Regions from separate parts of the Blautia faecicola genome, predicted to be linked through region 1. Evidence: riboswitches for the same ligand, from Rfam matches in the RefSeq annotation. Region 1 holds a riboswitch; the other holds the start of a gene.
The links. Region 1 has a riboswitch for ZMP and ZTP ahead of ETP43_RS13690 (formate--tetrahydrofolate ligase). Riboswitches for the same ligand answer to the same signal wherever they lie in the genome.
Positions count from the first base shown of each region.

Region 2: it holds a riboswitch for ZMP and ZTP, as region 1 does, so the genes downstream of both, ETP43_RS10785 (IMP cyclohydrolase) here and ETP43_RS13690 (formate--tetrahydrofolate ligase) in region 1, are expected to answer to the same signal.

Region 1 is NZ_SDKC01000001.1:3,028,795-3,033,087, reverse strand. It holds gene ETP43_RS13695 (ABC transporter ATP-binding protein) at 1-153, shown strand, start outside; gene ETP43_RS13690 (formate--tetrahydrofolate ligase) at 456-2,141, opposite strand; ZMP/ZTP riboswitch at 2,304-2,384, opposite strand; gene ETP43_RS13685 (hypothetical protein) at 2,643-2,858, shown strand; gene ETP43_RS13680 (N-acetylmuramoyl-L-alanine amidase family protein) at 2,869-4,293, shown strand, end outside.
Region 2 is NZ_SDKC01000001.1:2,396,860-2,401,152, reverse strand. It holds gene ETP43_RS10795 (MGDG synthase family glycosyltransferase) at 1-615, shown strand, start outside; gene ETP43_RS10790 (glycerol-3-phosphate acyltransferase) at 746-1,399, shown strand; ZMP/ZTP riboswitch at 1,540-1,618, shown strand; gene ETP43_RS10785 (IMP cyclohydrolase) at 1,771-2,484, shown strand; gene ETP43_RS10780 (phosphoribosylaminoimidazolecarboxamide formyltransferase) at 2,501-3,685, shown strand; gene ETP43_RS10775 (IS256 family transposase) at 3,898-4,293, opposite strand, start outside.

The DNA of each region.
Region 1 (4,293 bases):
AAAGAATATGCAGTGGAATACTGTAAGTTCGCTCCTCGTTGTCCGTACGCAACCGATGAATGTCGTCAGAAACGCCCGGATGCAACAGATATGGGCAATGGCCGTATGGTACTTTGCTGTCACCCTCTGTGCCAGCAGACAAAGGAAGCATAAGATAAGCTTGTAAAACATAAAAAGGCTGCCGCCTTCGGAACTTGTGAGAGTTCCGGGGGCGGCAGCCTTTTGCTTTGTGGGAAATCTTTCCTGTAAAGTAAAAAACGCTCCGCGAGGATGCACCAAGGCACATTCTTTGTTTAGGGCTGTTTTAGTTTTAGCAACAATTAATCATGGAAAAGCCTTTTTCAGACACGTTCTAGGAAATTGATAATAAAAACTCCCGAGGATTCCGATGTTTGGGGAATCCCCGGGAGTTTTGTGCTTTCAGATTATTTCAAAGAGTTCGAATATTCCGAAGATTAGAACAGACCTGTGATCTTTCCGGTCTCGTCTACATCGATCTTCTCAGCAGCCGGTACTTTCGGCAGTCCAGGCATGGTCATGATCTCGCCGGTCAGAGCTACGATGAAGCCGGCACCTGCGGAAACTTTCAGGTTTCTTACAGTTACTTCAAAGTCTGTCGGTGCGCCCAGTTTTGTCTGATCATCGGTCAGGCTGTACTGTGTCTTGGCTACACAGATCGGGCAGTTGCCGAAGCCAAGTGCCTCTAACTGTTTTGCCTGTTTCTGAGCGTTGGCTGTCAGAACGACACGTTTTCCACCGTATACTTTCTGTACAATCTGGTTCAGTTTGTCTTCGATGGAACCTTCCAGTTCGTAGGAGTATGTGAAGTCGTTTGGTTCTTCTACCAGACGGATCACTTCTTCTGCCAGTTTCAGGCCGCCTTCGCCACCTTTTGCCCATACTTCAGACAGAGCAACGTTAACGCCCAGCTCTTTACATTTTTCTTCAACCAGATCCAGCTCTGCTTTGGTATCGGTCGGGAATGCATTGATGGCAACTACGCATGGCAGTTTGTATACATTCTTGATGTTGCTTACATGTTTTAACAGGTTTGGCATACCTTTTTCCAGAGCTTCCAGGTTTTCTGCGTTCAGCTCGGCTTTCGGAACACCGCCGTTGTATTTCAGGGCACGTACAGTTGCTACGATAACTACTGCATCCGGTTTCAGTCCTGCCATACGGCACTTGATATCCAGGAACTTCTCAGCGCCCAGGTCTGCACCGAATCCGGCTTCTGTGATTGCATAGTCAGCCAGTTTCAGAGCCATCTTGGTTGCGGTTACGGAGTTACATCCGTGTGCGATGTTGGCGAATGGTCCGCCGTGTACGATAGCCGGTACACCTTCCAGTGTCTGTACCAAGTTTGGTTTCAGGGCATCTTTCAACAGAGCGGTCATGGCACCTTCTGCATGCAGGTCGTGTGCGGTTACCGGCTTCTGTTCTGCCACTTTACCGTATGTATATCCAATGATGATACGTCCCAGACGTTCCTTCAGGTCGTTGATATCGCTTGCCAGACACAGAACTGCCATGATCTCAGATGCTACTGTGATATCGTAGCCGTCTTCTCTCGGCATACCGTTGGTTTTTCCGCCAAGTCCGTCTACTACATTACGCAGCTGACGGTCGTTCATGTCAACACAGCGTTTCCATGTGATCTTTCTCGGGTCGATGTTCAGAGCATTGCCCTGGAAGATATGGTTATCGATCATAGCGGCCAGCAGGTTGTTGGCTGCACCGATGGCATGGAAGTCACCGGTAAAGTGCAGGTTGATATCTTCCATCGGAACTACCTGTGCATATCCGCCGCCGGCTGCTCCACCTTTTACACCGAAAACCGGTCCTAAGGATGGCTCTCTTAAAGCAACCATAACGTTCTTACCCATTCTCTGCATACCGTCTGCCAGGCCTACAGTTGTTGTAGTCTTTCCTTCACCGGCCGGTGTCGGGTTGATAGCGGTAACCAGAATCAGTTTACCATCTTTTTTGTCAGATTCTTTCAGCAGATTGTAGTCGATCTTTGCTTTGTACTTTCCGTACTGTTCCAGATATTTGTCATCAATACCTGCTTTTGCTGCGATCTCGGTGATCGGTTTCATTTCGCATTCCTGTGCGATTTCAATGTCTGTTTTGTATCCCATAGTGATTTCTCCTTTCTTCTGACCGGACGTCGTCCCCCGCGAAACAGGACAAATTCAGCGAACGTATCTCATGTGCTTTTCGAAAGCTTCCGGAATCACCCAGTGTGTACTTCGGTGAATGATCCTGAAAAATAAAAAACGCAGCAAATGTATTTCGTTCTACATTGCTGCCCAGACGGTCGGCCAATATGGATTCTGGTTTCCAGTGGTTCCTCCACATATCCGTCAGTCGCCAGAATCTTCTTTTTCAGACTTCTTTTAAAGAATAGCATAAATTAGCAAAAAAGTCAAGAATTACAAAGAAAAAATCCCATTCTTTTGGCGGATTTCACGAGAAGCTTCGCGCTACAGTGGAGCATGTGCTGATTTGCTGCGTAAGAAAGATTTTTACTTGATATTTACGGGAGAGAAAGTTATACTGGAAAGGCAGAATTCATTATCATGGAATGAGTCTGCAAAAAGAAAAGGGAACAGAAAACCAATAAAATAGGAAGAAAGCCGGTGAGAAAGATGGAACAGATGATCAGGGAGGAGATCTTTTCCGGATTTTGCAGAACCTGTAATCAGGCGCAGATGGTGACCTGTGAATTTGAACAGAAGGGTGACCGTCTGGAACTGACCGAGGTGGATTGCAGATACCGAAAATGTATTCACAAAGCAAGCTGCGAGATTGCAAAGCAGATCCGGCAGATGGAACAGGAGTATAGGGAGGAGTAGAAGGGAAAACATGTTGGTAAGAAACAGAAAAACACAAACATACCTTGCATTGTTGCTTTTCTTTTTTGCATTGCTGATGCCTCTGCAAAGTTATGCGGCGCAGAACAGTCAGCAGCAGATCAGTACACGGGCAGTCAAAACAGGGTGGGTCCAGACTGGAGAAAAATGGAAGTATGTGAATACGGATGGAAGCTATCCGAAAAACACATGGAAATACCTCTACAGCACCTGGTACTATTTTGGTGAAGACGGCTGGATGGTGACCGGCTGGAAAGAAATTAATGAGGAAACATATTATCTGAGACCGAGCGGAGCCATGGTAGTCGGCTGGGTGAAACTGGAAGGAAAATACTATTATTTCAATCCGTCCGGTGTATTACAGAAAAACGGCTGGGTGGATAACGACAAATATTATGTAGATGAGAATGGTGTCTGGATTGAGGATAAGACAAAAGATGAGGATACTGAGTCGGACAAGGCGGAATGGTTACAGTTTGGCAAACGCTGGAAGTTCCGGGAGGCGGATGGCAGCTATGCGAAAGGTGGCTGGAAAAACTTCGGCGGCAGCTGGTATTACTTTGATGCGAACGGCTGGATGGCAGTTGGCTGGTTGGAGACTTCCGGCAACTGGTACTATCTGGATCCGAAAGTGGGAAATATGCAGCGTGGCTGGAAAAAGATCAATGACAGCTGGTATTATCTGAACCCGGGAAGCGGTGAACTGGTAACCGGATGGAACGTGATCGGCGGTTTCTGGTATTATCTGGATCCGGGAAGCGGCGAGATGGCAGAAGGCTGGACGCAGATTAAGAATGAATGGTACTATCTGAAACCGGACAGCGGCGTCATGCTGGAAAACTGGCAGAAGATTGACGGTGCGTGGTACTACCTGAATCCGGGAAGCGGCACCCGTGCACAGGGCTGGAAGAAGATCGGAAGCACCTGGTACTATCTGGATGTAACCAACGGACAGCGTCAGAAAGGCTGGACAAAGGTCAATAATGCCTGGTATTATCTGAATGATAACGGTATCATGGCGGAAGGCTGGATGCAGCAGGATACGCACTGGTATTATCTGAAACCGGGTAACGGATCCATGGCAATTGGCTGGCAGAACATCGGAGGTACCTGGTACTATCTGGACGGTGCAGGAGTTATGGTAACCGGTTGGCATTATATCGGAAATCACTGGTATTATATGACCGGAAGCGGAGCCATGGCAACGAACTGGCTGAAGCTGAACAACAACTGGTACTACGTTGGCAGTAACGGAGCGATGGTAACCGGCTGGCAGGATATCGCAGATAAGCGGTATTATTTTTATGACAGCGGAGTCATGGCTGCAAGTACAAAGATCGATGGCATTGAGATTGATGCGGACGGTGTGGCACAGATCGTAAGCGGACCGCTCGGAAGTCTGACAAGACTGCTGAGG
Region 2 (4,293 bases), 630 kb from region 1:
CCGTGGGGGATTCCGGTACGGCAGAACTTTATGAAAGAATGGGATAAGAGGGAAGCAAGAAAAATCTGTCATATTCCACAGGAGAGTAAAAGTTATCTGGTGATGGGCGGCAGTATGGGATTTGGAAAGATCCAGATCTTTGTGCTGGAACTTGCCCGCAGGATGGAAGCAGATGAGAACATGGTGGTCATCTGTGGAAATAATAAAAAGCTGGAAACACTTTTAAAACGGGAACTGGTTCATCGAAAGAATGTGAGAGTCCTCGGGTATACGGATCAGGTGGCGGCTTACATGGCAGCCTGTGATGTGATTTTCACGAAACCCGGGGGACTCAGCAGCACGGAAGCAGCTGTGATGGGGATTCCGATGGTACATACGAATCCGATTCCGGGATGTGAGACGAAAAATGTGGAATTCTTCCAGAAACATGGCATGTCTATCGGAAAACGTTCGTTTGTCGGACAGGTGCGCGCGGGAGAAAAACTTCTGGAGCGAGAAAAACTGCGCGTGGAGATGCAGGAAGCACAGAAAAAGAACAGTAGACCGGAGGCGGCAGAGCGTATCTGTAAACTTTTGGAAGAGCTGATCGGTAAAGCGAATGAAATGATAGACTAGAAATTATTTGGTAGATAGTATTCCAGATGCATTTTGGCTCGTAATTGTGAAGAAACGGAAACGTTACATAGTTATATAGAACAGCAGCAATGAAGAGGACGAAAAAGAGGTACTTCCATCGAAGAACGATTTGAAAGCGAAAGTACAGAAAGAAACAGGGGGAAAACGAGAGATGATCACATGGCAGGAGTGGTGTTATATCATAGGCGGGTATCTGTCCGGCAGTATCCTGTACAGCTATCTGTTGCCAAAGGCACTGAAAGGAATTGATATTACAGCGGAAAGTCCGGATGGAAACCCGGGAACGGCGAATGCTTTTACCTGTGCGGGCATACCGATCGGGATTCTGGTGCTGTGCATGGAACTGCTGAAAGGTTATCTTCCGGTGCATCTGGCGTTGCGGGAGGTGAATCCGGCACGATGGAGCTTTGCGCTGATTCTGGCAGCTCCGGTTTTCGGACATGCCTGCCCGTTTTTACAGCCACAGAAAGGTGGAAAAGCCATTGCGGTATCGTTCGGGGTACTGCTGGGGCTGGTACCGTTCTGGCTTCCGGTACTGTCTCTGGCAGCCCTGTATCTGATCTTTTCCCTGGTGATCGTGATCGAGCCGCATTTTTACCGTTCGGTTTGTACCTTTGTACTGTTTTCCGTCAGTGTTTTCTGTCGGGTGGCGATGACAGGTATCAGTGTCGGCTGCTGTCTGATCTCGGCTGTGGTGATCCGGAATCATTACGCCAGATATCGGGGAGAGCAGATGAGTGTGCGACTGGTACTTCATCGGTAAGAAAACGACAGGGAATATCGACAGTGATGATTGTTTGCTGAGCATATTGGAATGTGAAGCGTGTGAATGGGAACAGCATTGCTGGATGTCGAAATTATGAAAACAGGGTTGACAGAAGAAAAAATAAATGCTATTTTTGAAGTAACTTATATGACTGACGGAAGTGGAGTTTACCACGGGGAGTATAAGGGTTTGAAGCCGACCGTCTGGGCAGTGTAGCTCGGATTGTAGGCTTTTTTCGTTTTCAGCATAATTTCTGCGTAGTATGGAGAGGGCGAGAAAAGCCAGGTATAGTGATTCTGACAACCAGGATTCGCTATACCGATCCGGACCACAGCAAATCAAATCATAAGACAAAAGGAGAATTGTTCATGAAGATGATATCATTGGAACAGGAACTGAAAGGAAATTTATACCCAGGAAGAGGAATTGTAATTGGCAGATCTGCAGACGGAACCAAAGCAGTTGCAGCCTATTTCATCATGGGAAGAAGTGAGAACAGCAGAAACCGTGTCTTTGTAGAAGAAGGACAGGGAATCCGCACCCAGGCCTTTGATCCTTCCAAACTGGTGGATCCGAGTCTTATTATCTATGCACCGGTACGCGTGCTGGGCAATAAAACCATCGTAACCAACGGAGACCAGACAGATACCATTTATGAAGGAATGGACAGACAGCTGACATTTGAGCAGTCTCTGACATCCAGAGAATTTGAACCGGATGCGCCGAATTATACCCCTCGGATCTCCGGTGTAATGCACATCGAAAACGGAGTATTTGATTATGCAATGTCCATCTTAAAAAGCAACAACGGCAATCCGGATTCCTGCAACCGTTACACATTCTCTTATGGAACCGCACTTGCAGGAGAAGGACATTTTATTCATACGTATATGGGCGATGGCAATCCGCTGCCAAGTTTTGAGGGCGAACCGAAACTCGTGGCAATCCCGGATGAGATCGATGGATTTACCAGCCTGTTATGGGAAAGCCTGAATGAAGAAAATAAAGTATCTCTGTTTGTACGCTATATCAATATTGCAGATGGTACTTATGAGACAAGAATCGTAAATAAAAACAAATAGGAGAGGGAGAAGCAAAATGAAAGAATTACAGTTAAAGTATGGATGTAACCCAAATCAGAAACCTTCCAGAATCTACATGAACGACGGATCAGAGCTTCCAATCAAAGTGCTTTCCGGAAAACCTGGATATATCAACTTCCTGGATGCTTTTAACGGATGGCAGCTGGTATCCAACCTGAAACAGGCAACCGGACTTCCGGCAGCAACTTCTTTCAAACACGTATCTCCGGCAGGTGCAGCAGTAGGTCTTCCGTTAAGCGAGACACTGGCAAAAATCTACTGGGTAGACGATATGGACTGGAAAAACTTCTCTCCGATCGCCTGTGCTTATGCGAGAGCAAGAGGCGCGGACCGTATGTCTTCTTTCGGAGATTTTATTTCTCTGTCAGATGTGTGTGACAAAGATACCGCGATGCTGATCAAGAGAGAGGTATCCGATGGCGTGATCGCACCGGGATATACACCGGAAGCACTCGAGATTCTGGCACAGAAGAAAAAAGGAAATTATAACGTGATCCAGATCGATCCGGATTATGTACCGGCTCCGCTGGAACATAAAGAAGTGTTCGGTGTTACCTTCGAACAGGGCAGACAGGAACTGGCAATCGATGATGAGCTGATCTCCAATCTGGTGACCAAAAACAAAGAACTGACAGAAGAAGCCAAGAGAGATATGAAGATTTCTCTGATCATCCTCAAATATACTCAGTCCAACTCCGTATGTTTCGTAAAAGGCGGACAGGCAATCGGTGTAGGTGCAGGACAGCAGTCCCGTGTACACTGTACCCGTCTGGCAGGACAGAAAGCAGACAACTGGTGGCTGCGTCAGAGTCCGCAGGTACTGAACCTTCCATTCAAGGAGGGTATCACCCGTGCAGAACGAGATAATGCGATTGATGTATATATGGGTGAGGAATACATGGATGTCATTGGTGACGGTAACTGGGAGAGATCCTTTACCGAGAAACCGGCAGTATTTACAAGAGAAGAAAAACGTGCATGGCTGGATCAGCTGACAGATGTTACACTGGGATCCGATGCATTCTTCCCGTTTGCAGATAACATTGAGCGCGCGCACAAGAGCGGTGTTACCTACATTGCACAGCCGGGCGGATCTGTCCGCGATGATCTGGTGATCGAATGCTGTGATAAATACAACATGGTAATGGCATTTACCGGTATCCGTCTGTTCCATCACTAAAAACAGATAGAGTAAAAAAGAACCGATGATTTCTGCTATGCTTGAGAGCGTTTCAAGTTTTGTGTAAACAGAAAAACTGATATAAGATATGTCATTAGTTATCGAGGACAGAACCTGTTTTTCAGGGTTCTGTCCTTGTTTGTATTATAATGCAGTTTTAAGGCATGTCAAGCAGGACTGGCTGTGCCAGCCCTGCCTAGCATGCATTCTGCTTATAACCTTTCCAATCTTTCTTCGAAGAAAATTTCCAGCTGAGAATGGATCTGTCCCCAATCCTGACGGTGTCCCGTCCATTTCTTGGTGATATCTATCATGGCCAGATACAGCATTTTCAAGAGACTGTCATCGGATGGAAATACCGTCTTGGATTTGGTGACTTTCCGGAGCTGGCGGTTAAATCCTTCAATCGTGTTCGTGGTATAGATCAGACGTCTGACAGCTTCCGGATACTTAAAATACGTTGAAAGATTTGCCCAGTTATCTTTCCATGACTTTGCAATCTTAGGGTATTTCCCGCTCCATTTTTCGTCAAAGCTGTCCAGTTCTGCCAATGCAACTTCTTCTGTAGGAGCTGCATATACACGCTTCAGATCTGCCATAAGTGGTTT